One region of the Synechococcus sp. ROS8604 genome, then DNA from elsewhere that is predicted to be linked to it. Evidence: predicted binding sites of a transcription regulator. Region 1 holds the regulator's gene; each other region holds the start of a gene.
What was found. Region 1 encodes NtcA, which controls nitrogen genes in cyanobacteria. Its sites were predicted from a motif close to GTANCNNNNGNTAC; they were not measured.

Region 1 (7,723 bases):
AAGTGCACTCGTCCAGGAGCCTCTGATCCCCACCTGCGACGCGGATTGGGCCTTGCTGCCGGAAGCCTTGGCCCTGTCCTGGGCCAGCGGAGCGACGCTTCCGGATGCGCTGTTGTCTTGCGACCCGATGGGATCGGAGGCTGTTGGCTTGGTCGATCGCCACTTGGCGACATGCCCTAAGCCCGTGGGTGTGGTGCATTGGCTGGGCCACGCCCATCTCGATCTTGCCTGGCTTTGGCCCGTGGCTGACACCTGGCAAGCGGCGGAACGCACCTTTTGCTCGGCGCTCGATCTGATGGAGCGATACCCGGAGCTGCACTTTGCGCACTCCACCCCGGCTCTGTATGCCTGGGTGGAATGCCATCGGCCCGCCTTGCATGCGCGCATTCAGCAGGCCAGTCGTGAAGGCCGTTGGGAGCCGATCAATGGCCCTTGGGTCGAAACCGATTGTGTGTTGGTGAGTACGGCATCGCTCTCGCGTCAGTTCACGCTTGGACAGGAGGACAGCCAGAGGCGTTTCCCGGAATGGCGGCATGAGTTGGCTTGGTTGCCTGACAGCTTTGGGTTCGCTGCCGGACTTCCCGCCGTCGCGGTTGCCAGTGGAGTGCGCTGGTTCTGCACGCACAAGCTGGCTTGGAATGCCACCAACCGCTTCCCCCACCGTTTGTTTCGCTGGCGCAGCCGCGGAGGCGCTGAGGTTTTAGCGCTGATGCTGCCAGCGATTGGCACCGATGCTGATCCTGTCGCGATCGCACAAGAGCAGCGCGCTTTTCAAGCTGCGACTGGGGTGGAGCAGGCGATTTGGCTCCCGGGTGTTGGAGATCACGGTGGTGGTCCCACTGCCGAGATGCTGGAACAGCTCAGGCTTTGGGAGGGCCAGCCGCAGGCAGTGACCCAGCAGCCTGGAACGCTGCGCGCCTACCTCGATCACTTGGAGCCTTGGCGCTCCACCTTGCCGGTCTGGCGGGATGAGCTCTATCTCGAGCTGCATCGGGGTTGCGCGACCAGTCGGCCTGATCAGAAACGGCACAACCGCAGCCTGGAAAGGCTTCTTCGTGAAGCTGAACTGGCTGCCGCGCTGCTTGGGGCTCGGGCTGATCGGCTTGTGCCCAACCACGCCCAGGACAGCGATTGGCGCCCTCTGCTGTTCCAACAATTTCATGACATCCTTCCTGGCACCTCGATCCCCGAGGTGTTTGAGCAGGCTGAACCGATCTGGTGTGAGGCTCGCCGGCGTGCGGTGCGCTGTCGAGACCAGCTTTTAGGCCATCTGCTTGCGTCCAACGAGGAGGGGTTGGATTCCGATCCCCATCGCTCTCGTTGGACTTGGTGCGGCTTGCAGCCCCTGGCGCATTGGTCACCGTTGCTGCGCCTGCCGAAGGGGCATTGGTCCAGTGGTGGGCAGAGTCTTCCTGGGCAGGTGGCGCCTTCAGGCGGTGTTTGGGTTCAACTGCCCTCTAGTGAGGGCGTTTGCGCGCTCCCTCTGCAGCGCAGCCGTGAGCCTTTGGGCTCTGTCTTGCCCGTTCGTCATCCGGTGAGCGTGGAGGTGGTGTCGTCGGGACTGTGGAGGTTGAGCAACGGTCTGGTGACGGCAGATGTCGGCGTCCATGGGCTGGTTCAGCTGCTTGACGGCAAGGGGGTGCCACAGCTCAGCGAACCCCTGCGATTGCGGCGCTTTTCCGATCGAGGGGAGTTTTGGGATGCTTGGGATCTTGCCGCTGATTACCGCCAACATGTGCTGCCGATGGCCGAACGCTGGTCGGCAGAATTGGTGGAGTCGGGCCCTCTCACCGCCCGAATGGTGCTGCGCACGATGGCTGGACTGAGCAAGGTGCGCTTGGACCTCATGCTGCAGGCCGATTCTCCCTGGCTCGAGGCCCAGCTCAGCGTCCAATGGGAGCAGACCCATGAATTGCTGAGATTGGAAGTGCCGTTGAAGAGGCCTGCGGTGCGTTGGGCGGCCGATACGAGTGGTGGAGTGATCGAGCGACCAGCACAAGCCCGCACTCCCTTTGAAAAGGAGCGTTGGGAATTGCCTGTGATTTCATGGCTGGCTGCCGAAGCGGAGGCTCCTGGGGGTGGGATGGCTGTCTTGCTGGATGGCCCCCAGGGGGTCGATGCAAGCGATCGCCATTTAGGGGTGTCGCTGCTTCGAGGCCCAACCTGGCCGGATCCTTCTGCGGATCACGGATGGCATCGGCACCGCTTGGCCTTGATGCCAGCGGCGCTCGGTTGGAACCGTAGTGGTGTGCCCCAGGCAGCGATCCGATTCAGGGAGCCGGGTTGGCTCGGTCCTGTTGCGCTGGATCATCGCTGGCAAGGGCTTCCCGCTTTGCCCATCGGTCTGGTGCCGATTTCAGTGCGATCAGCCCAGGGTGAAGGACTCAGCGATCAGGCCGTTCAAATTGAGTTGCTCAATGCCGGTTCAGCGCGTCAGCGTTGGTTGCCTGGGAGCGATTGGACGCTGAGTGGCGTCGAATTGAACGAGCGAAAGACGGTCTGGGAAGTCCAACCTGGCCAGCTCATCAGCTTGGTTTTGGAGCGTGTTCAATCCTCGTGATCATCAAACGGATCGTCGAGGTTTTTGGATGGCGGTCCAAAGGCGGTGTAGACCCCCAATCCTGTTAACCCAAGCAGGGCCGCCAGCACCGCAATCGCCACTGACATGGCCGGGGACGAACTTTCCATCACAACTCTCCACAGGATCGACGCCTTTACGGGTCGTAGCACCTACAGTATCGAGACTTAATTCCACCCGAGACTTCAGCGCTGCCATGGCTCAACGCACCCGTCTGGGAGATTTGCTCCGCCCCCTCAATTCGGAATACGGCAAAGTTGTCCCTGGTTGGGGAACAACACCAGTGATGGGGATCTTTATGGCCCTCTTCCTTGTGTTCTTGCTGATCATTCTCCAGCTGTACAACAAGTCACTGATCCTCGAAGGAATCAATGTCAACTGGAACGGCTTGGGCCTCGGCTGATCTCAGCGAATGAATGTTTTCGGCATTGGCCTGCCAGAGATGGCCGTCATCGCGGCGGTCGCTCTTTTGGTGTTTGGCCCTAAACGGCTTCCCGAGTTCGGTCGCACCTTGGGAAAAACTCTGAAGGGTTTTCAATCGGCCTCCAAAGAGTTTGAGCGAGAAATCAATAAGGCCATGGCCGACCCTGAACCTGTGGCAGATCAGGCAAAAGTTTTAGAGGCACCCACAGAGGCCGCTGTTACGCCTGCGGTTGCGCCAAAATCAGAGCTGACACCCCCCTCTGATTGATTTGATGAATCGCGGTGATCTCCGCTTGGTGGTGGGATTGGGCAATCCAGGCAATCGTTATGCCAACACCCGCCACAACGTGGGCTTCATGGCCTTGGAGCGGCTGGTCTCTCGCGAGGGAGGTGGTTTTCGTTCGACGCCCAAGCTCCAAGGTCAGCTTGCTGATCTGGGCTCGGGAGATCGGCGATTGCGCTTGTTGATGCCCCAAACGTTCATGAACGACAGCGGTCGCTCGATTCGGGCTGCGCTCGATTGGTTCGGGTTTGAGCTCCATCAGCTATTGGTGCTCGTGGACGATATGGATCTGCCGCTTGGTCGTTTGCGTTTGCGCGCCCGCGGCTCTGCTGGTGGCCACAACGGCCTGAAAAGCACCATCCAGCATCTCGGCACCCAGGATTTTGGGCGTCTGCGGATAGGCATTGGTGCACCCGGGCAAAATCCCAGTGAGCGCAAGGCGCGAACGGTGTCGCACGTCCTGGGAAGTTTCAGTCGTGAGGAGGAGCCCCTGCTCGACAAGGTGCTGGTGGAGGTGGTCGATGGTTTGGAGCGGATTCAGCGGCAAGGTCTCGACCTCGCCGGAAATCACATCAATGGGCTTCAGTTGGCTCCCACCAACCCTGAGGCGTGATGGCAGCGCTCCCCGTTACCACCGCCCACTTAAGGGTTCAACGCCAGAGTTTTGCGGATCAATGTTTGGAGGGAGACGTCCAGGCCGGAGGCTTCAATTGGCAGTTCAGCTGGTTTTTTGATCGTGGCGAGTTGAGTGTGGAGCCGTCCTTGGGGCGCGCGTTGATTCAAGACGCGCTGCTTCGCTTTCTTGTGAAATCCGACTATGACCTGGAACCGGGAGGGGACTACACCTTCACCGTGAGAGCCCGGTTCTGAGGGGATCTGGACCCGGCCATTGCAATGGTCGATCGAGATAGTCCTCGAGGATGACGAGCGCGGCGATGGCATCGAGATCGCCCGATGGGATGCGTAGGCCTTTGGGAAGCAAGCGTTTCCAGCCCCGTGCCGGCCACAACTGCCAGTAACGCTCTCTGGCCCGCAGGGTGGTTCCCGTTTCGTCGACGACGCGGATCGGCAGGCTTGCAGGCAGTTGTTGTTGCCAGATCATGCTGCTGGTGCCATCCCCGATCACCAGTTCAGCAATCTGGGCGGTGTCCCCCTGAGCGTCCGCCATCCAGACGCGAAGCTGATCAAGGACCTCAGCGCTGGGGATCACCATCCCTTGAAGCACGGTGCTCGTGGCGGTGTCTGCGAGGAGCAATCCACTTTTGCTTCGGCCGGGATCCATGGCGACAACGCGAGTCATCGGCTGAGACGCAGCTGGATGGCGATGGGATCTGCTGTTTCGCTGCGGCGTAACGCCACCGCTTCCAGCCCCGCGAGTCCTCCGTTGCGGTCGATCAGCTCTTGGCCAAGCGCATTGATGGCATTGCCATCAAACTGCAATCCCTTGCTGAGAGAACCGCGTCTTTGCACCTCGGCCAATGTGGAGGCGAGGAGAAGGTTCAGCCGATTGCGCACGGCTTCAGGGTCGCGTTCATTGCTCGCCAGGGTAGTGCGTGCCAAGACCTCACCCTCCCTGGTCACCGTGACATTGGGACGCACTTCAGGGAAGGCGTAGACAACGGTTTCGCCCAGCAGCACATTGGCGGCTGAACGGATGTTCACAACCCAGGTGCCAGGTTTGCGAATCGTTTGTTCCAAGCGCTTGATGTCAGGCCTCGGAACCAACAGGATTTGACGCTCTGCCGGTTGGCCAGGCAGGACCTGTTGATAGGCCTGAAGATTGGCGTCTCGGAGCAACTGATCGATCACCGTTTTTGCCTGATCGGGGCGTTCGAGTTTCAGGGTCACGGTGGCAAGCGGCTGCCCGCTGCTGATGGCGACGTTGCCGCGCCGCAGCGCGAGGAGCGTGTCTTCCAGTTGATTGAGTTCTTTCTCGCCATCGCGAATTTGCGTACGCACAGCAGAGAGTTCCTGTTCGGTGCGTTGGATCTCGATATCTTTGGCATCCACGTCTTGGCTCAAGCGCTGTCGCTCCGCTTCCAAGGATCGGGTTTGCTCCTGGAGAGGCTTAAGGGTGCGACGCAGTTCTGCCGCGCGTTGTTGGGCCGTTGTGAGCTCCTTGCTGGCCTGCTCCTGAGCGCTTTTGCTGGTTTTGAGATCAGTGCGACTGCTCCTTAATTTGGCTTCGAGAGCATTCAGTTCAAACAGCCCAACCCTGAGTTGCCGACTGATCAAGAGCAGGAGTCCAAGGGAAAGCGCACTAATCAGACTGCCGGTCAACACCGTGATCACCACGGCTGTGCGCTTGGGACGCAGTCCAAGCAAGCTCAGCCGAGCTTTCCCCACGCGAGAGCCAAGGCGGTCCCCCAGGGTTGAGAGCACCCCTCCAAGCACAAGCAGGGCGAGAAGTAGAAACCAGCCGGTCACGGAAAATGAAGGATCAGAGTTCGGATGGGAGCTCCATCTTCACCTGCATGGTCAGCTGAACCGCTTGGCGAGAGCGATTGGATCGAGAACAGTGATCTTTTTGCGATCGATATCGACAAGGCTCGATGACTTGAGGTCCCCCAGGAGACGCGTGATCGTGACGCGTGTGGACCCGATCGCCTCGGCAATGGCTTGGTGGGAAAGGCGTAAATCGATGGTGATCCCCCGTTGACCAGGCACACCGAAATCTCGACAAAGCACCAGCAGAAAGCTCACCAGTCGAGACGACATGTCCCGATGGGTGAGGGTTTCGATCATCGTTTCGGTCTGGAGAATCCTGCTGGACAGCCCCTGCAACAACAGCAATCCCACACTGGTGTCGTCTTCAATGGCCTGCCGCACGGATGTGGCTGGAGCCGTCACCATCTCCACCCGTGTGAAAGCGATTGAGTGATAAAAACGATCGGATCGGTGACCTGTCAGCAACGACAGAACGCCAAACAAACTGTTTTCTCGCAACAGGGCAACCGTGATTTCTTCGCCCGATTCATAAACCCTGGAGAGGCGGACGGCACCTCGACGAATCAGATACACCTTTTCAGCGGGGTCGCCGGGGAAAAAGATGGTTTTCCCACGTTCCACCATTTCCGAGTTGGCACCATCGAGTCCCCGAATGACGTCTTGAAGGGTGCGACTAGCTGGAGCCGCTGGGGTTCCGAAACTCGAGCCCGCTGGGCGGATGGTTGGGGGAGCGTATCGGCTGAAGCCGCGGCTGACTTCGGCCATGGTTTCTACTCGTGTTCCGGGATGCTATGGATCAGCACCTCCTGCTCATGTAGCAAGGAACACGAAAACCCGCACTTTCACCTATTGGAGAGAGCCCAATTCTGATTCTGCATAATCTGCTTGAGCCCAGGCTCGGCGAGGTCCAGTAGGTCATTGAGCTGGTGACGACTAAAGGGAGCGCCTTCCGCCGTGCCCTGTAGCTCCAGCAAATGCCCCTCTCCGTTCATCACGACATTGAGATCCACATCGGCTTGGCTGTCTTCGCTGTAGTCGAGATCGAGTAGAGGGCGTTGGTGAATCACGCCAACGGAGACGGCGGCCACCTGGGATTGAACAGGATTGCTGCTGAGGACCCCTTGCTGAACCAGCCGTTCGCAGGCCCGTTGCAGCGCGACCCAAGATCCGCTGATCGCAGCGGTGCGCGTGCCTGCATCCGCCTGAATCACATCACAATCGATTCTCAACGTGTTTTCGCCAAGTGCTTCCATGTCGATCGCTGCCCGTAGGCTGCGGCCAATCAGACGCTGAATCTCCTGGGTGCGTCCGCTCAGTTTGAGGAGTTCACGGTTCTGTCGCTCTGGAGTGGATCCAGGGAGGAGTCGGTATTCGGCGCTGAGCCACCCCTGGCCTTGATCTTTGCGCCAGCGAGGCACTCCTTCTTGATGACAAACGCTGCAAAGAACAGCGGTGCGCCCGCTGTGGATGATCACGGAACTCAGGGCAAATCCCATCGGATCCCAGCTGATCGAGAAGGGGCGAAGCTCGCCCGGCTGACGTCCGTCATTGCGAGAGGTGCCTGTCATGAGCCCAAGGTGCGGAGATGCTTTGAGCCTGCCAGGTGGCTAGGCACACCATGGATGGTGTCAAAACACTTGTGTCTTGGCCTTTCACCGCTAGATTCATGCACATCCGGATTTGCCGGACATCGGCGAATGTGATGACCGTCAGCCTCAGCCCTACCCATCATTCCCGTGAGTCGCGGACTGTTGACCACAGGACTCTCGAGCAAGCAGGTCTCAGGCGACTCCCTTCTGTGGAGGTTCGTCCGCCGCTGCATTTGGTGGCTCCGGAAGGTCAGCTTCAGGTGCATACCGCCTCCTTTCGTGGGAGTTTTTCTGGTGTTCTGAGCCAGGCGCTGCGTGCGGCGGGCCTGGGTAGCCATGTCTTAATTGCTCAGTTTCTTAAGGGTGGAGTGGGCCAAGGCCCTCAGAGCAGCCTCACCCTCT
Region 2 (7,723 bases), 470 kb from region 1:
ACGGCGATAACGGAAGTTGCGACATCACAACACGCCAAAACTTACAACTTCGCGGCGTACTCCTGAATGATTTGCCAGACATTCTCAAACGACTGAAGGATGTTGGACTGAGCTCAATCCAATCTGGTTTTGACAACCCGAGGAATGTAACCGGCAATCCACTTGCTGGAATTGATCCAAACGAAATTATCGATACGCGCCCTTTCACCACGGAGCTTCAGGACTTTCTCACGAACCATTGCGAAGGAAATCCGGAATATTCCAACCTCCCTCGCAAATGGAACACAGCTGTTGCTGGAGCAAAAGACAACTTTCTACTCCACAACGACATTGTCTTTCACCCCGTTGAAAGAGACGGTGTGTTGGGGTTCGGCGTCTGGATTGGAGGAATTCTCTCCTCACAGATGAATGCCTATGCCATTCCCCTTAATACGTGGGTGAAGCAAGATGAGATTTGCAAAATGACCGATTGCGTCATTCGCCTCTGGCGCGACAACGGCGAGCGTGACAAGCGCCCCAAAGGCCGCTTCCGCATGTATCTCGACCAACTCGGTGTCGATGCCTTCAGGAGTGAAGTGGAAGGACTTTTTGGTCCACTCACAGAGGATCCAGGTTCAGTCTTCAACGCCACGCCTCGTTCTCATTATGGAATCCATCCGCAAAAAAATGCAGACGAGTTTTTCGCAGGACTGCATGTCAGCGTTGGACGACTCACAGCAACTGATCTACACGACTTAGCCACAGCAAGTCTTGATTACGGGGCTGGTGAAATTCGCCTAACAGAGGATCAAAATGTCATCATCGTGGGGATATCCACGGCCAATCTCGATCGCTTCAAAGCAGACCCATTGTTGCAACGCTTCCCTCTCGAACCAGGTGCTATTGCAGCTGGCACGGTCTCCTGCACTGGAAACACCTACTGCAGCTTTGGTCTCACCAACACCAAAGACCAAGCTATTGCAGCGGCGAAAAAACTCGACGACGAACTCGAACTACCCGAAGAACTCAAGATCCATTGGACCGGTTGCCCTAACACCTGTGGTCAAGCCTTCATGGGGGCTATTGGCCTAACAGGCACCAAAGCGAAAAACAGTCAGGGTGAAATGGGCGAGGGCTACACCCTGAGCATCGGGGGATCTCAAGGTGAAAACCCTCAGATCGGCGAAGTCCATCAAAAGGCCATTCCCGCAGAAGACATTCAAAACGTTCTTCGACAGGTGCTGATCGAACAATTCGGAGCAAAGCCTCGGGCTTAAGCAAACCGAATTGACTCGACGAAGTAAAACCGTGGCGCTTTGTTTTGAAGCCATGGTTTCGCATTAACCAATCCATCTGTTATTCATTGTTCAATGACTTTAAAAGGTGATTTCCTGTCGCGTTTTGTCAATTGGCTCAGCGCAAGTGGTAAGGACAGAACACCCGTTTCTGTATCACCACAGCATCAAGATGTCTTCTCACGCTTCATGAATCGCATTAGCGGCTGAATCTCTTTTCATTTATTAAATCCCAATCATGAGCGCAACAGCGTCCCAGATGGACTACGTCCTACCCAATGAACTCGTCGACGGCATGATTTTAGCCGGCGGCAAGAAAGCAACCGTCAGCGTTAAAAACTTGCTGATCCGTGGCTTTTATTCTGGCGCCATTCTTGGTCTTGCCGTCATCCTGGCCCTCACCGTAGGAATCCTGACAAAACTGCCATTTGTAGGATCTCTCCTGTTCCCATTTGGTTTTGCCAGCATCGTCCTGTTCGGAATGGAGCTGGTGACTGGAAACTTCGCATTGCTACCAATGGCAACATGGGCCGGCAAATGCAGCTGGAGTGCAACCTTTAGAAATTGGACATGGGTCTGGATTGGCAATTTCATCGGCACGCTCGTTGTGGCGATCATCATGGCCATCAGCCTCACCAGCGGAAGCATGGATGCTTCTGCTGAGAATGTTGGTCCACCCATTTGGGATCTTGTGGCTCAAAAGATCGTTGCTCTTAACCAGATCAACGTTGTGAAAAAGTACGAGGCCCTTGGAAGCATGGGTTTCTTCTTGGCTTTCCTGCGTGGAGTTGTGGCCAACTGGTTGGTTTGCCTCGGCGTCACCATGGCTCTTGTGAGCAAAAGTGTTCCCGGCAAATTGTTGGCCTGCTGGTTGCCGATTACGGCTTTCCAAACAATGGGCATGGAGCACATTGTTGTGAATCAATTCCTACACACAGCGGGACCAATCCTCGGTTCAGGCGTTCCTTTCTATAAAGTGATTTTCTGGAATTTCCTCCCAGTCACGTTGGGAAACATTGTTGGCGGAATGGTATTCATCGGCATGCTCTTCTACAGCACCCATCGCACCAAAATTTCCGATGTGCTTCCCACGGAGCATGATGAAAAGCTAGAACGTGAACTTGCCGCTGAGCTCGGCGCCCGCTGACTTCAAACCCTATGAGTGCCATTGATGAAGCCTCCCTTTGGGATCAGCTGGCCAAGGCACGGAAGATTCCTTTGAATCCAACCTGGCTGGGAGAGGTTTTCTCTCCCAGCCTTTCTGTTGAACTCCGTTTTGCAGTGGCTGAGCGCTTGGGGATGTTCGCAGAAACAGGTTGGCCAATCATCCATGCCCTGATCCAACAGCACGGAATTCATCCTGAGTTGATCCACGCTGCCGGCCTCTGCCATCAACCTGAAGCAAAAGATTGGTTACTCACGCAGCTGAAGCAATCCCATGATCCAGATGCACACTTGCTGAACGCACTGAGTTGCTGGGGTGCAGAGCTCACACCATCTCAATTCGAGCATCTTTTGCAATTACCTGGCCAAGCACAACGCATCGCGGGCCTTAATCTTCTTGGCTTCAAATCTCATCAACTTGAAGCCGTTGAATTGCTGCAATTGTGTGAATACGCACTTCAAGATTGGCGTGATCCTGTTGTCATCGCCTGCATACGTCTGCTGCAGCGACGAGACGACATGGAGATCAGCACCAGGCTTGCGGTTCTGGTCCATAAAGGCTCCGATGCAGCTGCTGAAGCTGGCTTAAGAGCCTTGGGTTGCATGGCCACAACGCATAGCAAAATAACGCTGAAGTCACTGAGCGTAGAGCTCACTAATCCAGAACGACGTGCGCACGCCCTACGCCAACTTCAACAGCAATATTAAAGACATTAAAAAACCCGGCCATGCCGGGCGTTTTTGATTTAAATCAAAAACTCACCATTTTTTATAAGGCAAGAATTTTCCGCACATTGTAATCTTTACCCTGTCTCCTTTAGGATCTTCAACCTTATCCACATCCAAAGTAAAGTCGATAGCACTCATAATACCATCGCCAAATTTTTCCTGAATAACATCTTTAAGAGGCATACCATAAACCTGCATGATCTCATAGAAACGATAGATCAGCGGATCTGTAGGAATCACAGGATCTAGACTTCCTTTCGTCGGAAACTCCTGCAGCGCAGCGGTAATGGCTGGATCGAGAGCCAACAATGTTGCTAATTTCTCCGCTTCTTCAGGGGATGCGGTTGCCTGTCCATAAAAGAGAGAAGCAATCCAAACCTCATCGAGCCCAAGGGCCGCTTCTAAGTCAGCAAAGGAAAGACCCTTCGCCTTCTTTGCCGCCATCAGTGAAGCAGTAAGCGTCGATGGCGAGGGACCAGCCAAGGACGGTGCTAAAGCAGATGTTGTCATGCAATAAAAGACCAATAAAGAACTACTAGAGATCAGAAACCCTTGCGGGACCACTCAGTAGTGGGCGAATCATCTACAAAATCAAGACCCAAAAAAGATGCATTGACTACCAATTCAGAAGCTCGGAGCAACCAATAGCAACATCTGCGACAGAACGACAGGTGGTGGGTAGTGCACTATGAAATAGCTGATGGTTAGTCCCTATTCATGCATCTTTCCACATTCGCGAATCTGTTTAATCAAAACTTGATTCAAGCTCTAAAAAGTATTAATACCCTGCTAGCAAACGATTCTTTGTCAGTCACACCAGCCCTTGTGCGCCAAACATTCCCAAACTTGCTCATTGAACGCCTCTATTACGCCGAGGGGCGACAGCATCCATCGCACCCACTCCATGGAAGCCATGCAGGCCTATGCAGGAGCTAAGGCTTCGAGTTACATAAAAAGATCTGGTATCAATCACTACCGCCGAAGGGGATAATTCTGCGGAACGATCTCCTTCGGTTCCGGTGATATCAATGGAAATGTCTCCAGTAGCCAAAAAGCGTGCATATTTCAAGCAATTGCTACGCAAAATTGGCAGTGGAGAGCACACCAGCAAAGGGCTAACGCGAAGCGAAGCCGATGAGGCCATGGAGTTGATGCTCACGGGAGGAGCTTCAGACGTCCAAATCGGCGCCTTTCTCATTGCCCATCGCATTCGCAGGCCCGAGCCTCAAGAGCTCACCGGCATGCTCGATACCTATAAACGTCTCGGGCCCTGTCTTCTCAGTGAACCCGATCAACGCCGGCCGATCTGCTTTGGCATGCCCTTTGACGGCCGATCTCGCACGGCACCGATCTACCCCTTAACAACGTTGCTGTTGGTGGGGTCTGGACAGCCTGTGGTCTTGCAGGGAGGGAAGCGAATGCCAGTGAAATTTGGAATCACTGGCGCAGAGCTGTTCGCTTCGATCGGGCTCAACTTGCAGGGACTGTCGATCAATGATGTTCAAGCAGGCTTCAACCTCCATGGTCTTGCCCTCATCTATCAACCGGAACACTTCCCCCTTGGCGAGGCACTGCTTCCCGCGCGGGATGATCTCGGGAAACGACCTCCACTGGCCAGCGCCGAGCTGCTCTGGACTGCTCACCAAGGGCACCACCTGCTTGTGAGTGGATTTGTGCATCCACCAACGGAAAACCGAGCCTGGCAAGCCCTAGAGCTGGCCGGAGAAAAGGACGTTATCACCGTGAAGGGCTTAGAGGGAGGAACAGACCTGCCGGTTAGTCGGGCCGGGATCACAGCTCGCATTCACAACTCAGGAGAGCCCGAACGACACATCGTTCACCCCCGTGATCATGGCTGCTTTGGAGACGACCCCCGCTGGGAATCAGAGGAGGCCTGGGCGACACACGCCAAAGAGGCCCTTCTAGGCCAAGGGCCCATGGCCCAGTCATTGCGTTGGAACGCAGGCTGCTACCTCTGGTTGAGCGGACTGAGCAAAAGCTTGGAGGACGGTGTAGAGGAGGCCCGCACCATGCAAGCCAATGGAGTTGGCACCGCCGCCTTGGAACAACTGATCGCCTGGCGGGCGTCTGTGGGAGGGTGATTAACCGTCTCGATCGAACGTGCGCCGTCCTCACGTTCCAACGTTATTAAGTGCGTTTCTAACGCTTCTCAATGACCGACTCAGCGAAAGCATTGTTTTTCCATTGCTGCCCTTTCTGTTGGCATCGTTCAATGCCGACGGTCGCACCCTTGGTCTTTTAGCTGGCAGCTACGCCCTTGCTCAGTTCGCAGCGACTCCCTTCATCGGAGCCCTGAGTGATCGCTTCGGCCGCAGGCCTGTGATCGCCATCTGCGTCAGTGGTTCCGTCCTCGGCCTCGGACTGTTTGCGATCACCGTGAGCCAAGACTGGCCCGCTGGAGCTGTGCTGCCCCTCTTTCTCCTGTTTGGAGCCCGTCTGATCGATGGGGTGAGTGGTGGAACAGCCGCCACAGCAGGAGCCGTACTCGCAGACATCACCCCTCCGGAGCAACGCGCACGCGCCTTCGGATTGATCGGAGTGGCCTTCGGACTTGGTTTCATTATGGGCCCCTTTCTTGGTGGCCAATTAGCCCGCATTGCCGTCACGGTGCCGCTCTGGGTGGCAACCGGCTTCGCCGTGCTCAACCTTGTTGTTGTCCTGACGTTGCTCCCTGAAACCCATCCGGTGTCAGAACGCCGCGTCCTTCCCCGCAAACGGGAGCTCAACCCCTTCGCTCAAATCGCGCGGGTGATTGGCAATCCAGCCGTCGGGCGTCTGGCCTTGGGCTTTTTTCTGTTCTTTCTTGCCTTCAATGGCTTCACCGCAATCCTGGTTCTCTATTTCAAGCAACGCTTCAATTGGGGTCCAGAGCTTGCCACTACAGCCTTTTTGATTGTGGGGGTCGTCGCCACCGTGGTCCAGGGTGGCCTGATCGGTCCATTGGTGAAACGGTTTGGGGAGTGGAAACTCACGCTGATCGGCCTCGGTTTGGTCATCGCCGGTTGTTTGCTCATCCCCACAACCGATCCGGAGCAAGCCAGGACCGGAGTGTTCACAGCCGTGGCGATTTTGGCCAGCGGCACGGGTCTCGTGACCCCAAGCCTTCGCAGCCTGGTGTCGCGGCGTCTCAGCGATGAAGGGCAAGGCGCAGCCCTTGGCAGCCTGCAAGCCCTCCAAAGTCTTGGCAGTTTTTTAGGCCCACCTCTCGCTGGACTGGGCTACGACCTCCTGGGTCAAACCAGTCCGTTCTTTGGAGGCGCCGGATTACTTCTGGTCGTCGTGCTCTTGGTGACGCGCAGTCCCCTTGAGGAATCCACAGGGTGACCGACGATTGCTACCTTTCGCTTGCGAGCACAGTGCTCTAGACCATTGATGAGCGGCGTCATGCTTCCCGAAAATCTCTACATCAATCGGGAACTGAGCTGGATTGCCTTCAACAAGCGCGTGTTGTCTCAGGCGCTTGACCAAAGAACGCAGTTGTTGGAACAGGCCAAATTCAGTGCCATTTTCAGCAACAATCTCGATGAGTTTTTCATGGTGCGCGTGGCGTCCTTGAAATCTCAGGTTGAGGCCGGCATCGACAAGCGAAGTGAGGATGGGCTCACGCCACGGGAGCAGCTCCATGAGATTCGTAACCAGCTCTCAGCACTGCTGGAAGCCCAGCAAACGCACTACATCAACCATCTCCGCGTAGGCCTGGAAGGCTTTGGTGTGTTTCTGTTCAACTACCAACAGCTGAACGCCGCCCAACAGCACTGGGTGGACAACTTCTTTCAAACGGCAGTTTTTCCTGTCTTGACGCCCCTGGCGGTAGATCCTGCCCATCCCTTTCCATTCGTTAGCAATCTCAGCCTCAACGTCGCCGCCCTGATCCACGACCCAGAGTCCGGCCAACGCCAACTGGCCCGAGTGAAGGTCCCACAAAAAATCCTTCCTCGCTTTGTCTCGATTCCAGTGGAGCTGAGCGGAGATGAATCCAAGCCAATGCACACAGCCGTACCTCTTGAGCAGGTGATTGCCTTCAATCTCGGCCTGCTCTTTCCAGGAATGAGCATTGAAGGGCATTACTTTTTCCGGGTCACCAGGGATGCAGACCTGGAACTACGCGACCTTGAAGCCGACGATCTGATGATCGCCATCGAACAGGGCTTGCGAAAGCGAAGGATGGGGGGTGAAGTGGTCCGCTTGGAGGTGGCTGCCGACACTCCTCTAGACGTCATTGAGATGTTGATGGACGGCATGTCCGTTGTTGAAGAAGACCTCTACAAGGTGAATGGACCTCTCGGGCTCGATGATCTTTTCGGCTTGATGAGCCTGCCTCTGCCACACCTCAAAGACACCACGCACTCAGGTCAAACTCCCACCGTCCTCAGTCGCACGCAGAGGGGCATGTTGGAAGACGGCTCCATCAAAGAAGAAGAATTCGAGAGCATTTTCTCGGTGATACGCCGCCGCGATGTTCTCCTCCATCACCCTTACGACTTGTTTTCCACGTCGGTCGAGGAATTCATTAACCAAGCGGCAGACGACCCCCT
Region 3 (7,723 bases), 490 kb from region 1:
TCGCCCTCCACTAGCGGCCAACAGGTTGTCTTCTTGATGGGGATGCAAATAAAATTGCCAATCTCCACTCTCCTCTGCATCCGGAGGACTTACCGCTGGCCCACGGTGAATAACTAAGTCGCGAGCATTCGAATCAGAAATCGTGACATCAAAAAAACGAACAGATGGAGTATCACGAAAACGCGTATAAGGAATAAGCTCGAACATCGCAACAAAAAGTCAGTAATCAGCTTTAACGCTTATACCTCGTTTAATCCGTAGCGGATGCCACTCATCCACCCAAATAAGCCATCTCGGCGTGATGGTTTGCTGGCTGCTCTAACCCACGCTCTTCACTAAAACGATCAGAACGGCGCGACCACAGCCCAGTCATCACCTCTGCAAGCGCAAAATCGGAAACATCCTCTCGAAGCCATCGGCGCAAATCAAGACCTTCACTGGCAAACAGACAGGTAAACGCTTGCCCGTCTGCGGTGATCCTAAGACGATTGCAATCAGAACAGAATGGCTCTGTAATTGAGGCAATGGTGGCAACAGAACCTTCACCATCTTCGTAGATCCATTGACCACTTGTTCCACCAGGTTGACGACCAAGGGATTGAAGCGGCCAATTGCTGTGAAGAAGCTGAATCATCTCACTGGCCGGCATCACCTGATCACGACACCAGCCATTGCGATTGCCTACATCCATATATTCGATCAAACGCAATGGCAATCCTTGTGTCCTTGCAAAACGCGCCAATGGAATCAGCTGATCATCATTTTGACCGCGTTGGATCACGGCATTCAGCTTGAGACGACCTCGCGCAGGATTGAATCCCGCAGCACGAGCTGCATCAATTCCCGCCAAGACGCGCTGAATGAGAGCCTTCCCAGCCTCAGGACCAGAACGCAAGCCAGCCATACGGGCAATACTTGCTCCATCAACGGCATCCAAGCTGATCGTGATGCGATCCACTCCCATATCGCGCAACCGTCTTGCCTTCTCATCGTTGAGGAGAGAACCATTGGTGGTGATAGCCACGTCTTTCAAACGACTAAAAGGATGAGCAACCTCCTGCCTTGCAAGCGAGAGTTGATCAAGAAGCGGCCAAAGGCGATCGGTGAGCAAAGGTTCACCACCTGTTAGTCGAAGCGTATGGGCTCCTAACTGACAGGCCGCTTGGATCAAGCGAAGTTGATCACGAGTAGACAACAAACCTGGAGGCTCAATGCTTTCTGGACAGCAATATCGGCACGCTAAATTACATCTTGCAGTTAGAGACAACCTTAAAACTCCCAGCGGCCTAGCAAGGAGATCAATGACAGCTGATGGCTTCATCATTCCTCAAGGGCTCCTAGATCAGCAGGACAGTTGAGATTTCGCAACGCCCCATAAGGCAAGGCAAGCACCCGATGCGGCACCCTCTCAAGCCAATCATGCATACTCAGCTGTTCAGCAGCCAACTGACTCCACAAGGCATCTCGATAGACACTGTGATTGGGATAGATAGCAAACAAAGGCTGAAGCTGATTTCCGTCATGTGAAACCACAGCCAAAGATGGCTGCTCCTGCCAAGCATGAATCAGCCGGACCAGGATCGAAGCGTCCAAGCAAGGCATATCAACAGGGAGGACAAGGAAAGCGAGCGCCTTCGCCTGACCAAAAACCGCCGACAACGCAGCCAAAGGCCCCTGACCGGGGGAAGGATCAGACCTGCACTCAACACCTTCCAATGTCGACACCAACTGACGATGACGAGGGATTGAACTCACCACATCAACTGGCAGATCCAGAGAACGGCACACACCAATACTGTGGGTCAACCAACAGCCGCCATCAGGATGAGCGAGGAGAGATTTGTCTTGGCCCATGCGACGACTCATCCCGCCACTAAGCACACAAGCGCGGAGTCCTTGCACGATTGGCAGGTCCATCGCAGACGAAATACCGAACAAAGAAGGCTCATGCAATGTAGCGAATAAAACAAAAGTGAACCGATCAGCATTGGCATAGCCCCTTATAGGTATCAAACACAACTATGCGAGTCAGAGCCTAATGATCAAATAGCTGGGCGGTTTGCATGTGCGCCGCATTTTGATTCCTCTGCGCATTTTTCAGAAGCCGGGGTTGACTTACACATTTTCATACCCCCATGCTTGGAGAACTCTGGTCTTTCCAGGGGAGATACCGAACTCTTCATCTCACCTGGTTCGCATTTTTTCTGACCTTTGTCGTCTGGTTCAACCTGGCGCCCTTGGCTACCACCGTTAAGGCCGATTTGGGCTTAACACTCGGTCAAATCCGTACCGTTGCGATCTGCAACGTGGCTCTCACGATCCCAGCCCGCGTTCTAATCGGAATGCTTCTCGACAAATATGGGCCTCGACTGACCTATTCCAGCCTGCTGGTTTTTTCGGTCATTCCTTGCCTGATGTTTGCCTCAGCGCAAGACTTTAATCAGCTAGTGGTAGCACGCCTACTTTTATCCATCGTGGGTGCAGGCTTTGTGATCGGGATCCGCATGGTTGCCGAATGGTTCCCACCCAAAGAGATCGGTCTCGCCGAAGGAATCTATGGCGGTTGGGGCAATTTCGGATCAGCGTTCTCGGCATTAACACTCGTAGGACTGGCAGGGTGGCTCTCGTTCTCAGGCGGCTTTGAACTTCCCTCAGGGGCCATCCTTAATTGGCGTGGTGCGATTGCTCTAACTGGAATCATTTCTGCCATATACGGTGTTATCTATTACTTCAACGTTAGCGATACACCTCCTGGAAAAACTTATCAAAAGCCTGAACGCACAGCAGGCCTGGAAGTCACTTCAATGCGTGATTTCTGGGGATTGCTGGGAATGAATGTGCCGTTTGCCGCCATTCTCTGCGTGCTTTGCTGGCGCTTACAAAAGGTTGGTTTTCTGAATGCAGGAACCTATCCATTGGCCTTGGGTGCCGTTCTGATCTGGTTCATTTTTCAAACCTGGGGAATCATTCGCACCAATCGAGAGCTGATCATGGGTACGAAAACGTATCCCAAAGAAGATCGCTACGAATTCAAGCAGGTTGCCATTCTTGAACTCACTTACATTGTGAATTTTGGATCAGAGCTGGCCGTCGTTTCAATGTTGCCAACATTTTTCGAAACCACTTTTGATCTCCCTAAAGCAACCGCTGGCATCCTCGCCTCTTGTTTTGCTTTTGTGAATCTTGTCGCTCGCCCAGCTGGAGGCCTAATCTCCGACAAACTTGGCAGTCGTAAAAACACGATGGCGTTCTTAACAGGAGGTCTTGGGATTGGTTACCTCGTCATGAGCATGATCAAACCTGGCACATTCAGCGGAACCACAGGGATCATCATCGCTGTGTTGATCACCATGCTGGCCTCTTTCTTCGTTCAATCAGGAGAAGGAGCTACGTTTGCACTCGTTCCTTTGGTGAAGCGACGCGTCACAGGCCAAGTTGCTGGTTTGGTTGGTGCGTACGGCAACGTCGGAGCTGTGACTTACCTCACGATTTTTAGTCTGCTACCGATGTGGATGGGTGGGGGTAAGGATCCTTCTCCAGAAATCATCGCAGCCTCCAATAGTGCTTTCTTCCAAGTTCTGGGGGTCGCTGGCCTAATCGTTGCTTTCTTCTGCTTCTTCTTCCTCAAAGAACCCAAGGGTTCCTTTGATGACTTGCATGAAGGAGAAACAGCGAGTCCTAATTTCGCCAATAACTGATTCCTTACACCTATTCATATCTGCATGGCACCCGGAGCCATTGGTTCCGGGTGTTTCTAATACCAATTATCGAATCATGGCTGAGCCAATCACAACCATTCGCAGTCAATGTCCTTATTGCGGAGTGGGGTGTGGGTTGGACTTTCGACCACCGGCAAAAAAGGGGGAAGCCGTCCGTCGAGATGCAGATGGAACCCCAATGTGGACGGCTCGAGGAGATCGGCTGCATCCATCAAGCCTCGGCCAAGTTTGCATCAAAGGGGCAACAGTCGGAGAAACCCTGTCGAGGGGCCGACTGGATCAACCTCTTGGTCGCAACAGTCTTGATGACGACTTCCAACCGATCAGCTGGGATGAGGCGCTTGAGCGCATCTCAAGCCAAATCAAAACAAGCCTGAAATCCAAAGGACCAGATGCTATCGCGATGTATGGCTCGGGACAATTTCATACAGAAGACTATTACTTGGCGCAAAAACTCCTCAAAGGAGCGCTAGGTACTAACAATTTCGACGCTAATTCAAGACTCTGCATGAGTTCAGCTGTTGCGGGTTACACCCGCAGCTTGGGCTCAGATGGTCCCCCCTGCAGCTACGAAGACTTAGACCATTGCACGGTGGCATTTCTGATCGGAACCAACACCGCTGAATGCCATCCAGTGCTCTTTCAACGATTACTAAAACGAAAAAAAAGACACCCTGGCTCCGTCACCATTGTGGTGGTGGACCCACGCCAAACCGATACCGCAAATGCTGCTGACATTCATTTAGCAGTCGCTCCTGGGAGTGACCTTGCCCTCCTTCACGGCATCGCCCACCTGGTGATGCGAGAAAACGGGCAGGACCCAGCTTTTATCGATGAGTGCACTGACAACTACGACGCCTTTTTTGATGTCGTCGCCCGCTGGACCCCTAGACGTGTGGCCTTATTTTGTGGCATTCCGGAAAAACGTCTACGGGAAGTCGCCCAGCTCTTTCATCGCCGCGAAAAAGTCTTGAGCCTCTGGTCGATGGGTGTGAATCAACGGCGAGAAGGCACCGCTGTCGTGGGTGGAATCATCAATCTGCACTTATTGACAGGACAAATTGGCAAAGAAGGAGCCGGACCTTTTTCACTCACAGGACAACCCAACGCCATGGGAGGAAGAGAAGCAGGCGGCCTCTCCCACCTTCTTCCCGGATATCGTCAAGTTACGAACCCGGAGCATCGTGCTGAAGTCGAGCACTCCTGGGGGTTTTCTGAGGGGAAAATTGACTCCAAGCCTGGACTAACGGCCTGGCAGCAGGTGGAAGCGATGGAACGGGGAGAACTCGATTTGTGGTGGGTTGCTGCGACGAACCCTCTGGTGAGCATGCCAGATCTAGAACGCGTCAAAACAGCGATGAAACGCTGCCCATTGGTCGTCGTAAGCGAAGCTTATACAGATTCAGAAACATCCCATTACGCCCACCTGCTCCTACCAGCTGCTCAATGGAGCGAAAAAGCTGGAACCATGACCAACTCTGAACGCAGAGTGACGTATTGCCCAGCATTCCGGAATCCCCATCGAGAAAGCCGCCCCGATTGGGCAGTGTTTGCCGAAATCGGAAGGCGCCTGGGGTTTGAAGAACAATTCACATACGAATGTGCGGCTGAAGTTTATGCAGAATTTACAGCACTAACAAAAAAGAGATTATGTGATGTCTCAGGATTAAGTCATGACGTTCTGACCAAAGAGGGACCCCAACAATGGCCATTTCCTCAAGACAGTTCACCCTCTCAAGAGTCAAAACGGCTGTACACCAATCACAAGTTTTTAACCACAAATGGACGAGCAAGGTTCTGCAGCGACCAACCACTTGGTCTTGCAGAACCACCTTGTGACACGTACCCACTGGTCCTCACTATTGGCCGTTATCTCGGACAGTGGCACACGATGACTCGGACAGGACAGGTGGAGCGCTTAAAAACGATGCACCCAGAACCCCTCTTAGAAATTAACCCTAAAGATGCAGATCAATTTGCGGTGAAGCATGGAGAGCTCGCCGCGGTGAGCTCCCGAAGGGGCCAACTCACCGCTCGCGTGAAAGTCACAGACAAAATCCGACGGAGCACAGTCTTTCTTCCGATGCATTGGGGATTCACGCAAGCTCAAGCCTGTGAGGTGAATGCACTGATGCATGAACAGGCCTGCCCCATATCAAAACAACCAGAATTAAAAGCAAGTGCCGTCATCGTTGCTCCAGCAGTTTCTGTCATCAAACCAATCGAACAGGAAGCTGGGCGCTTGGAAGCGCTTCGAAAATTGATCAACCCAGTATTTCGCTAAAAGCAGCATCCAAGTTGTGATGATCATGGCCAGGACGGGCCAATTTACATAAAGCAAAACGCTCTAATTCAAACAAAGAAGCCCATTGGTTCACATTAATAACAATCGATTTTTTCAAGGCAGATTCCTGCACAATGCTGGGCAGTTCTCCCAACACTTGCCAAGGTTCATCCACAGCTAAAGGCAGGTCTTTGGCCATCCCCTCAGCCAACAGCCGAGTGAGAAGTCGCAAGTGCTCACGCAACTCATTCAAAACTGGCAACTCATCAGGCCAATCCACAAGCATTTGGCGCTGTTCCTGAGTGAGCTCCAACCAATGACTCAATTTTAATTTGACGCCAATGAGATCTAGCTTCCGGCGTACACAAAGAGGGATGCAACGCCAGTTCCCCACAAAATCCTTCTCAAACCCAAAACAATGGCTGGCTTGATCCATGCATTTAACGACATAAATTGTTCACTTTGAACCATTTGCAGATATCGCCCACCGAAATGGTTTCAATCGCAACTTCGAACTCCTTCATCTAAAGAGAAGATTTCGAGAGTTTATGGCCTGTTCTGTGCGTTTAGCAATTTCCCTTGGACTTCTTCTTGGCTCTCTTCACGGTTGGTACACAAGCGAAGCCAATGCCCATGCAGGCTCGCCCTACGGCCTCAAGAATGTGAATTATCCTGGAGCTTTTGCCTCATTTGGTAGCGATTCACTCAACACGTTTCCATAGTGAGAGTCTGAATTCTTCAACTTAGGCATGAACTCTGGGGTCGTCTCTACAGGGAATCGCAGTCAAGTCGCCATAGCAGCGGGCTTTTTAGGAGCCTTCATTGTTGGGTCGCTTGCAGTACAAATGGTGCGCAGTCAGGCTGGCGTTGCCATCGACGGCAATCAGTCCAGCGCAAAAGTGGAACCAGTGATTGGCTCACCAGCCACCCTCTGGGCCGAGTTGGGATCCCGCAGCGACGTTGTTGAGCCACTTGCGTCTTCACCAGCCACCAGCTCATCGCCACAAGCCGAGGTGGCTCCAGTTGTGGGCTCTGAAGCCACACTTTGGTCTGCCTTTGGTAGCCGCTAAGCATGGAACAAGGCCTCACTCACCTCAACGCATCCGGTGATGTTCACATGGTTGATGTGGGTGATCGCCTCCCCACGCGACGCGAAGCAAGCGCTCGGGGGTGCCTTCAAATGCAGCCAACCACACTGGAAGTGATCCGTACCGGCAATACGCCGAAAGGTGATCTCCTTGCTGTTGCGCGAGTCGCTGCCATCCAAGCAGCGAAACGGACCTGGGAACTGATTCCCCTTTGCCACCAGTTACCACTCAGTGGCGTGGAAGTCACGATCGAACCAGATTCCTCATTACCGGGACTAATTCTGTGCTGCCGGTGCCGCACAACACACAACACGGGTGTGGAGATGGAATCCATGACAGCGGTCTCCATTGGATTGCTGACGCTTTACGACATGCTGAAATCGATTGATCCCGGGATGACCTTGGGACAGGTCGCTCTCACCCACAAGGACGGAGGCCGCAACGGTGCCTGGTCACGCTGAGCCCTATGGCCGCGAAGGATTACCTCTTAACGAAGCTAGAGAGCGGCTGCTCAAACACATCAAGCCAATCAAAGGCCTAATAACGGTGCCCCTAGACGAGGCTCTAGGGCGCGTCAATGCCAAACCAATCAACGCTCCTGACTCGATCCCAGGGTTCCGAGCCTCAATCAT
Region 4 (7,723 bases), 200 kb from region 1:
TGTCTTTAAGGTTCAAGTTGACCTCCTTGTCTTGGTTGGGGAAAGATTGTTCGCTGGTCTGCGGGGCGTTGCAGAGACCTTCCACAAAAGGAACAAGGGTCTGGACCTCTTGCAGTGAAAGGCTCTGATCTAAAGGCACCTCGTACGGATAAGAACGGAACACCTGATTCCACGGGAGATTGACGAGCCAACCGTCGGGATATGGCGAGGGTGAGCCGAACAATGCAACTTGCATCTTGTCATCTGCGAGGAAGCACTTGACATTCCGAACGATTTCAATGGACTCCAAAGAGAATCCATCGCCAAGATCTTGAACTTGCGATGGACAAGATTCAACAGGCTTAGATACCAATCGGCCAAAAAGATTAGAGAAGCTCTCCATCATAAAATTAATTACTAACGATAAAATTACGTAAAAAATCAAAAACCAGCTAACATTCTAAATGGTTAAAGAGTAGAAGCAACATTGTCGAATTGCTAACTAGCTATATTGAAACAAGCTGGTTACCCAACTAATTCCGGCTGATCATTATCATGCTTTTCAGTGCGTCGCTTGAAGATAGCAACTTTGGTCTCAGGTCTAGCAGGCTTGTCACCATCTGCTTCCTTTGCAGAAATAGTGCGTGGCATCAACACATAATCTTGAAAAATAATTCTTTCTCCATTGTCTACCGCTTGACCAACCTTTTCTAAAAGAGCTACAGCAACTTTACTAACTTGACCTGCCGGAATAGCTTCAGATTCTGAGATAGAAGAAATGATGTCTTTAAAGTTCAAATTGACCTCCTCGAGGTGGTTTGGAATTTGCATTTACTGCTGTACGCAGTAGCACTAAAATATTAGTCGATTTTCGTGAGAAATCAAGTATTTAGCGGCATCAAGGATCAAGGACTCTCGGGATGCAGTGAGGGAAGCCGTGATGAGGGAGCTTCTATCTTCGAGCACGGAATCCTCATGGATGGCGATGATCCGCCGCCGCAAGCTGTCAAGCCATCAAAGCGATGGCCAAAGCTGCGAAATCCTCAGCGCTCCCAATCTAGAGGAGTCAAACGGACGAGTCATTTTCCTAAAAGCATCTCTGGATTTAGCTAGCTCCTAAACCACCTGACTTCAACACTTGAAACGATACTCAAATGACTTACAAAATAAATTTGTTTGGTTACATTTAAGTGAAGGAAAGCTTAGAGCCAACCTTCTGGCCCCTCTGGAGAATATAAATAGGACATCACCAGCCTGGCGGCCCTTCGCACTCACCGACATACTCAAGAACTGCTTGCGCTAGGACTTTCGCTCCGAGAATTAGTGGATTCCAGTTCTGAGCAATCAGAACTCTCTGCTCGGAGCCTGTGCAAAAGGCATTCAGAAATTTTTAGCAGAAACCCATCTGCTCATAGTGGCTGACAATAAACTTGAGTAAGAAACATGGGTCGATCATTTGCTCGATTCAGGCCTAACTGCGGATGTAATCGGACTCAACCATGAGACCTGCGCTTAGTTGCCAAGTAGTAATTCAGTGGTTTGGCGCAACGCTGCCAAAGTCACGATCCCGTAACTAGCAGATGTGCCATAAATGCCCACCGAATGAATGGTTGCACTTAAAAAGTCGCCAATCTCAGGATTGCACGGACAACCTCATCTAGGAGGAAGGTGACTTTACCAGTAATACCTGACCCCACATTGCGGAAAGTGAATCCCCGAAACACATCAATATCAACATTCAGTACATCTTCCCTCTTCTTCAAGAACATGAAGGTTGACCATAGCAAAAACAAATATTACGAGAAATACCTACGCATCGGCAAAAAGGATTGGAATGAATCTTCAAAGAATGGGCCAGACAGAATGAATAGAGAAGTTAAATTAAATATAAACAAAGTGCGCTGGTCCTTGACCATAAGACTTAATAAGACTCATTTTTTCATCTGCTAGCAATTTTCTGGTGGAGAATTCTCTACGAGAGGAGTCAATATCTCCACATAACTTCGGAAGTGTGGCTTTAAAAAATTCAGATTGCTGTCTATAAAGATCAATATCATCCCGATTCAAAAACCTGAAACGCTTTTTCTGATCATCAGTTAAAACGTGTTTAGAGACAGCCTGGGGCACTTTGCCCTTGGAAATATTTAAACGGAGAGAAGGAAAAGCAAGATTTACATCATAGCCATAAAGCTTGATCATAGATTCAAGATAAATGATAGATAAATCCAAGTCCTCCAAAAAAAGAGCGCATCTACTATCTGAAGAACTGAGCAAGTTGATAAACTCAGAGCCAAGCGCCTTACTCATCATATTTACATATATATCGATGTATTGATCAAAAGTACCAGTGAACATACTTCTGTAAAAATCAAAGTTATAAGCAGAAACAAGCCTACTCAAGGGATCACGCAAAATTGTAGTGACAACCGAAAACTCAGACAAACATTTGTAATCAATAAGATGAGAAGAGACAGCTGAATACTTCTTAAGGGAATCAAGACTAGTATAAGATATAAATTTCTCAATATCGATACGAGAACCAGAAGAATCCTTATTTTCGCAATACAATACTCTACTTGGAAAAGCATTTTGCAAAGCCCAATTAAAAGTGGTTCCACCACACTTATACAAATGCATAAATGCAAGAATATTAGGATATTCCGATTGCATTCAGAATTCTTGACAGTTGAAAATATATTCTACCACTAAGGCCACAACAGCAAGTAACGAAACAGTAAATCAACAAAAAAACCCAAGTGCTCGGACAGATGTCCTTGTAACAAACAGTACCAGTAACCCCAAAAAAAATCAACATATTTTTTAAATCTAAATTGAAAACAATTTCGAATCCTCAGGATTGTTAATCTTACAGCCCATCCTTCAACATTTACATAAGGTTATTCAATCATTTTTTATACAGAGCCATAACCGGACAATTCGAGCATAGGCACCATTTCCAATCACAAGGAAACACAAATGTTATTAAAGCTTGAAAACAGAAGTAGGAAATATGTTTAATAGAACATAATATAGGAAGCAGGAATTAAGGACTTAAAAAAAAGATGATGCAGTCGATACAAGGAAAGGTAACGTCAAACTAGATTGCATAAGTGAACAGGAAGGAGTGCCTTGACAATCAATTGACTTTGAAGCTGTTAGCTGATGATTCTACTGTCATGTTCATCCACGTTTAAATGTTTTCTGAGGGTGAGGTGAGGTGAGGTATTCAGCCACACCAAGCCCTGGCCCGGATGTTGCGAGCAATTAGCACATTCGAAAGTGTTGCCAAGACGTGAATCTTGCAGCGGTTCTGGAGGCTCCGCCACACTCGGCCTTTGCCTCGGAAAGGTCGGGCCATGCAGCTGGGGCCTCTAAAAAACGAAGTGATACTTGATCAGGCAGAAGAGATGATCGACCTTGGAGTGAGGGGGCTGGAATAGAATTATGCTGCCAAAGTTGGCTCACTGTTCTAATTCGATGTAATTAAACTATGTTTCCTTATATCGAAAGGGATTAAATTGAACATCTATAGTAGTGGAATGACATGGAGAGCCAAGGGAGATCGATTTGGGGATAAAATTAATCCATCGGGTTTTGCAGAAAGCATCTATGAAGCATTTAATAAACACATAATATTTATTGCGCCCCTACTGAGTGGTGCACGAATCTAGGGTAAAGTGTTAAGTACAGCTGCGCATGGCATACTTTTCAATCATGAGAGCCCAAGCCGTAGGAAAACATTCGTAACCAGAAAGATAACTCGCGGCTTAAGCAAAAACAATGTAGGATTGGAAAATGTTTATATGTGGGTAATATTAATGCATTGAGAGATTAGGGACACGCACGCGATTACGTTGAAATGCAATGGCGTATGCTTCAACAAGAAGAGCCAACAGATTTTGTGATTGCGACTGGAAGGCAAAAAAGTGTACGTACTTTTATAGAGCTTTTCGCTAAGGCGCTTGGATGGTGTGGTATCAGATGGGAGGGGCAAGGAGTTGATGGGATAGGTCGTAGAGCAGATAACAATGCAATTGAGGTAAGAATCGCCCCAAAATATTACCGCCCCGCAGAAGTTCAAACTCTACTGGAAAATCCTATTCTAGCGAAAGAAAAACTCGGTTAGACTCCGCCAACAAAAACTAGAGGAAATAGTTAAGAAGATGATTGATGCTGATCATCTTGAAGCTCAAAAAATAAAAGACATCAAAGATCGAGATTATGCATATGTGAGCAGGCAAGAGCGCGTTTAAAATGTTAAAACCATATTATCCACCAAACCTTAGCCTAAAATATATTAGCTAATAATATTTTAGCATTAGCGCCTCTATTTACGAACGCAGTCATGCTTTATTTAATAACCAAAGCTTGATACTTTATAATTCGTAAGCACAGCAAGGCTATATATGGTGTTCTATGGCGAGAAATTACAACCAAAGCACCTTTTGCTACAGACACGAACGTAGCATCGCTTATCTTACTTATCGTCATCGTCTAAAACAAATCAGTTACGCTAGTTAATATGAAATACAAGCAGATTATTGAGCCAATCTAAAGCTATTCTAATTTTAGCAAAAAAATATTAAGAATACAACAGATTCTTTTTTAGAAATTACGTCTACTTCCGAAAGCACTAAAGAATATTTAATGCTCCCTATGTCAAATTATCTGCCAGGAAAGTCCTGAAAATTTTTGTGAAAAGCAAATTAAATCCGCGATAATTGGAAAGACCAAAAAAATCCCAACTTGCTCATACCAAAAAATCTCACGACTAAGCAAAAATATTGAACGGGGCTTAGGAAGGTAAATATTCTTCACAAATAAATCTTTTTACCGATATGATCATTTTGGCTAAGCTTTCAAAAATCTTTAGCTAGAAGCTTCTATTAAATCAAGTAATTAGTGTATTTATTTTAAATATTCAGTTATTTTTTATGCGTTTAAAATAGACTTTTGTTAGATCATAAATAATATCACATAAGCTTACTTGAGTTTGATTGATATTACAAGTGCCACTCATTTCATCCTCTTGGCCTTAATAGGCTGTGAGATAGATTGGGTTATTTGTCTGATGTATGGTAGCAAGTTATTACACGAAATCACACTAATTATTCAAGGCTGATTGCAAAAAAATAAATAAAAAATCTTCATTTCTAGGAATCTGAAAATATATTAGGCGTAAATCGATAGAAGAAGACAAATTAACTTTTAAGCATCTTAATAAGTAAATTGATATCTTGTTGATCAAACAATAACGATTTTTCATCAATAAATTGTTTATTCGAAAGATCTGGTAGTTTGTAATCTAAGAAGAGCTCTTTCTTCTTATTATCAAAGAAATTTAAAACTACCCAGTTATTTACTGAATGGTAATAGTCTCTATATTTTTGGGCCGACTCTGAAGAAAAACAAAGCACAGTATTATCATTAAACATATCTCTTACTAATTTAATAGATTTAGTACGAGAGGGCAATGATATGAGACTTGAATCATGACTTTGATACAAATGATTCAAACAAAATAGATACTTGATTGTGGTTGCAGATTCTGTTACTCGTGAGGGTGGAAGCTTCTTCACGTATGATGATAAATAGTTAAAGCCAAGGGTGTGTAAAAAATCAGAAATAATATCCTGATCTACTAAAGCTGGTCTTTCATATAATCTTATTTTAAACTGGTTGGGACGAAAAAATTGAAGCCAGTCTGACAGCCAAATATTAAAGTTCATGTTTTTATTTTCACCAGGTTCTTGGATTCTTGTGCGTTTTCCATTTAGGGCCCCCGTTGAAGAAGCTGCTAAAGCAAAAGACGCTTGCTCGCGGAGATACGCGATTATGGTAATGTCGTCAAAAAATAAACCTGCAAAATTCTTTATTTTAGAAATACCATTGACATCAATAGATGCTAAAAATTCAGATGAAAGAATCATAGTGCTGTTATAAGGTAATTTTCGAGCAAATAAGCAAAGTTGCTCATATTTATTATTCAAATGATTTATCTTTTCATCAACAAAAGAAATATTATTTATTTTCCAGTAGAAGGAATTATCTATTTGATTGGAAAAGATCGATGCCAACCCAATATTCCAAATCTTTTCGTGGATAAAAGGGAGATATATATTTTGGCTTTCTAAGTAAGAAATATTTATTTCAAAGAATTGTCGTAGTGAACTGGTACCTGTTTTGGGATGACCAAGATGAATCACTAATTTTTTTGTCATTTGCCAGTCAGGAGTCGCCAGTGTATTATGGCACTGATTGATAAATGAACAAAATACAACGCTAATGAAACTTCTCTTGATAGGTAACTGTCAGATTGTTGCAATTTCTAAGGTTATCGAAGATGCTTATTCACATGAAATAATACTGAATAAGATTATAATACACAAGACCAATCCTTCTCTTGTTGAACAGTACGCAGAAGAACTATCTCAATCTGACTTGATTATTAGTCAGCTCATTAAGAATAAGAACTATCCAAGCGTACTAAGTAGCGACTACATCAAGAATTGCCATCCACAAAAATGTATTTTTATCCCTAATTCGTATTTTAGAGGATACAATCCTGATCTTATATATCTTAAATACGAAGGGTTAAGGCTAGTCGACACACCCCTCCATGATTATCACAGCAACATAATATATAAAGGGTGGAAGAAAAGTCTTAGCGAAAAAGAAACACTTAATCTTCTTAACGATTCTACTACTTGGGAAAAACTATACAAAACAGTAGCAAGTCAGTCATTTGAAGAATTAAAGTCCAGAGAAGTATCATGCGATATCAAGATATCCGAATTCTTAGAAAAGAATATGAGTCACTCAGTTCTTTTCCATACATTTAATCACCCATCAAATAAGCTCTTGGCAGAAATTGCCGCACAACTTATCCAAATGATTGAAATAAAAACAGGTGTAATCGCCAAAAATAAATACAAGGCTCTTGATAGATTTTCTGTTGGGCACGAAGCTCTTGGTAAAATAAGAACACCAGTGCACCCATACGTAAAAAATCAACTCAAATTAAATATACCCATCACACAAAATAATGATCTTATATACAGGATAGGCAAAAAAGGGGAGCCCGAAAATTTATCAGCGAAAGTTTTAGTGAAGAGATTTTATTCTTACTACAAGACTGCTATAAATTGACTAAGAAATCACAGGGAGAATATACTTGAACTGATGTTGAGATTCATGATAAATAGCCGACATTTTAGGATATTTATTCTCTAAAATCTTTCTTACTTCAAGGTCATCATTAATATTTTCGATAGATATATTTTCTTTAGTTTCATTAGAGGCCTTGATTGTATCAAAATATCTGCTCAGCAAAACTGGAATAAGTTCACCGCTCCTTTCAATCGGGATTGTAATCATTTTGCTAAACATGCTAGACTCATAATATTTAATTAGATCATCATCTCGCATGCCATAAAATAATTGGTTGCATACAAATTCGGTTTCGCTTGACTGATTAGCTACTTTCAGAATTCCGGACAGATTATCGAGGTCTTGCCCCCTTAATTTGATTGTTTTTCGTTTTCTCAGATGATGATAGTAAGATTTCATTAAATCGTATGGGTGCCGTGAAACAACAAACGCTACATTCGGAACTTTTAAACCCTCTTGCTTTATTCTTTCTACTGCTTGAGTAGGATTTTCGTGGCGAAGTCCCTCTTTTAGAATCATTGTTTTTTGGCAACTTAGACTCTCTGAAAGTTTATTTGCGTGCAAGAATGCATTT

Region 2: a site for NtcA is predicted at 4,130-4,143, ahead of SynROS8604_RS15280 (anthranilate phosphoribosyltransferase family protein). Genes of this name have one in related genera too.
Region 3: a site for NtcA is predicted at 2,007-2,020, ahead of SynROS8604_RS15195 (molybdenum cofactor guanylyltransferase). Genes of this name have one in related genera too.
Region 4: a site for NtcA is predicted at 2,756-2,769, ahead of SynROS8604_RS01050 (sulfotransferase family 2 domain-containing protein). Genes of this name have one in related genera too.

What each region holds. Positions count from the first base shown of each region.
Region 1 is NZ_CP047946.1:426,117-433,839, forward strand. Features, by position in the region: gene SynROS8604_RS02150 (alpha-mannosidase) at 1-2,560, shown strand, start outside; gene psbN (photosystem II reaction center protein PsbN) at 2,548-2,688, opposite strand; gene psbH (photosystem II reaction center phosphoprotein PsbH) at 2,775-2,981, shown strand; gene SynROS8604_RS02165 (TatA/E family twin arginine-targeting protein translocase) at 2,991-3,269, shown strand; gene pth (aminoacyl-tRNA hydrolase) at 3,274-3,897, shown strand; gene SynROS8604_RS02175 (DUF3146 family protein) at 3,897-4,154, shown strand; gene SynROS8604_RS02180 (resolvase) at 4,132-4,584, opposite strand; gene SynROS8604_RS02185 (DUF3084 domain-containing protein) at 4,581-5,711, opposite strand; gene ntcA (global nitrogen regulator NtcA) at 5,763-6,497, opposite strand; gene rph (ribonuclease PH) at 6,575-7,300, opposite strand; gene SynROS8604_RS02200 (cob(I)yrinic acid a,c-diamide adenosyltransferase) at 7,435-7,723, shown strand, end outside.
Region 2 is NZ_CP047946.1:2,829,770-2,837,492, forward strand. Features, by position in the region: gene SynROS8604_RS15260 (ferredoxin--nitrite reductase) at 1-1,256, shown strand, start outside; gene SynROS8604_RS15265 (formate/nitrite transporter family protein) at 1,534-2,421, shown strand; gene SynROS8604_RS15270 (HEAT repeat domain-containing protein) at 2,433-3,146, shown strand; gene cynS (cyanase) at 3,198-3,650, opposite strand; gene SynROS8604_RS15280 (anthranilate phosphoribosyltransferase family protein) at 4,196-5,269, shown strand; gene SynROS8604_RS15285 (MFS transporter) at 5,289-6,512, shown strand; gene ppk1 (polyphosphate kinase 1) at 6,561-7,723, shown strand, end outside.
Region 3 is NZ_CP047946.1:2,817,466-2,825,188, forward strand. Features, by position in the region: gene SynROS8604_RS15185 (redox protein) at 1-207, opposite strand, end outside; gene SynROS8604_RS15190 (GTP 3',8-cyclase MoaA) at 272-1,324, opposite strand; gene SynROS8604_RS15195 (molybdenum cofactor guanylyltransferase) at 1,321-1,917, opposite strand; gene SynROS8604_RS15200 (MFS transporter) at 2,136-3,698, shown strand; gene SynROS8604_RS15205 (molybdopterin oxidoreductase family protein) at 3,775-6,003, shown strand; gene SynROS8604_RS15210 (nitrate reductase associated protein) at 5,984-6,439, opposite strand; gene SynROS8604_RS15215 (hypothetical protein) at 6,753-7,073, shown strand; gene moaC (cyclic pyranopterin monophosphate synthase MoaC) at 7,076-7,552, shown strand; gene SynROS8604_RS15225 (molybdopterin molybdotransferase MoeA) at 7,536-7,723, shown strand, end outside.
Region 4 is NZ_CP047946.1:223,957-231,679, reverse strand. Features, by position in the region: gene SynROS8604_RS01060 (hypothetical protein) at 1-385, opposite strand, end outside; gene SynROS8604_RS01055 (hypothetical protein) at 505-810, opposite strand; gene SynROS8604_RS01050 (sulfotransferase family 2 domain-containing protein) at 1,861-2,649, opposite strand; gene SynROS8604_RS16180 (GDP-mannose 4,6-dehydratase) at 3,657-3,806, shown strand; gene SynROS8604_RS16175 (GDP-mannose 4,6-dehydratase) at 3,839-4,105, shown strand; gene SynROS8604_RS01040 (hypothetical protein) at 5,181-6,200, opposite strand; gene SynROS8604_RS01035 (WcbI family polysaccharide biosynthesis putative acetyltransferase) at 6,265-7,128, shown strand; gene SynROS8604_RS01030 (hypothetical protein) at 7,129-7,723, opposite strand, start outside.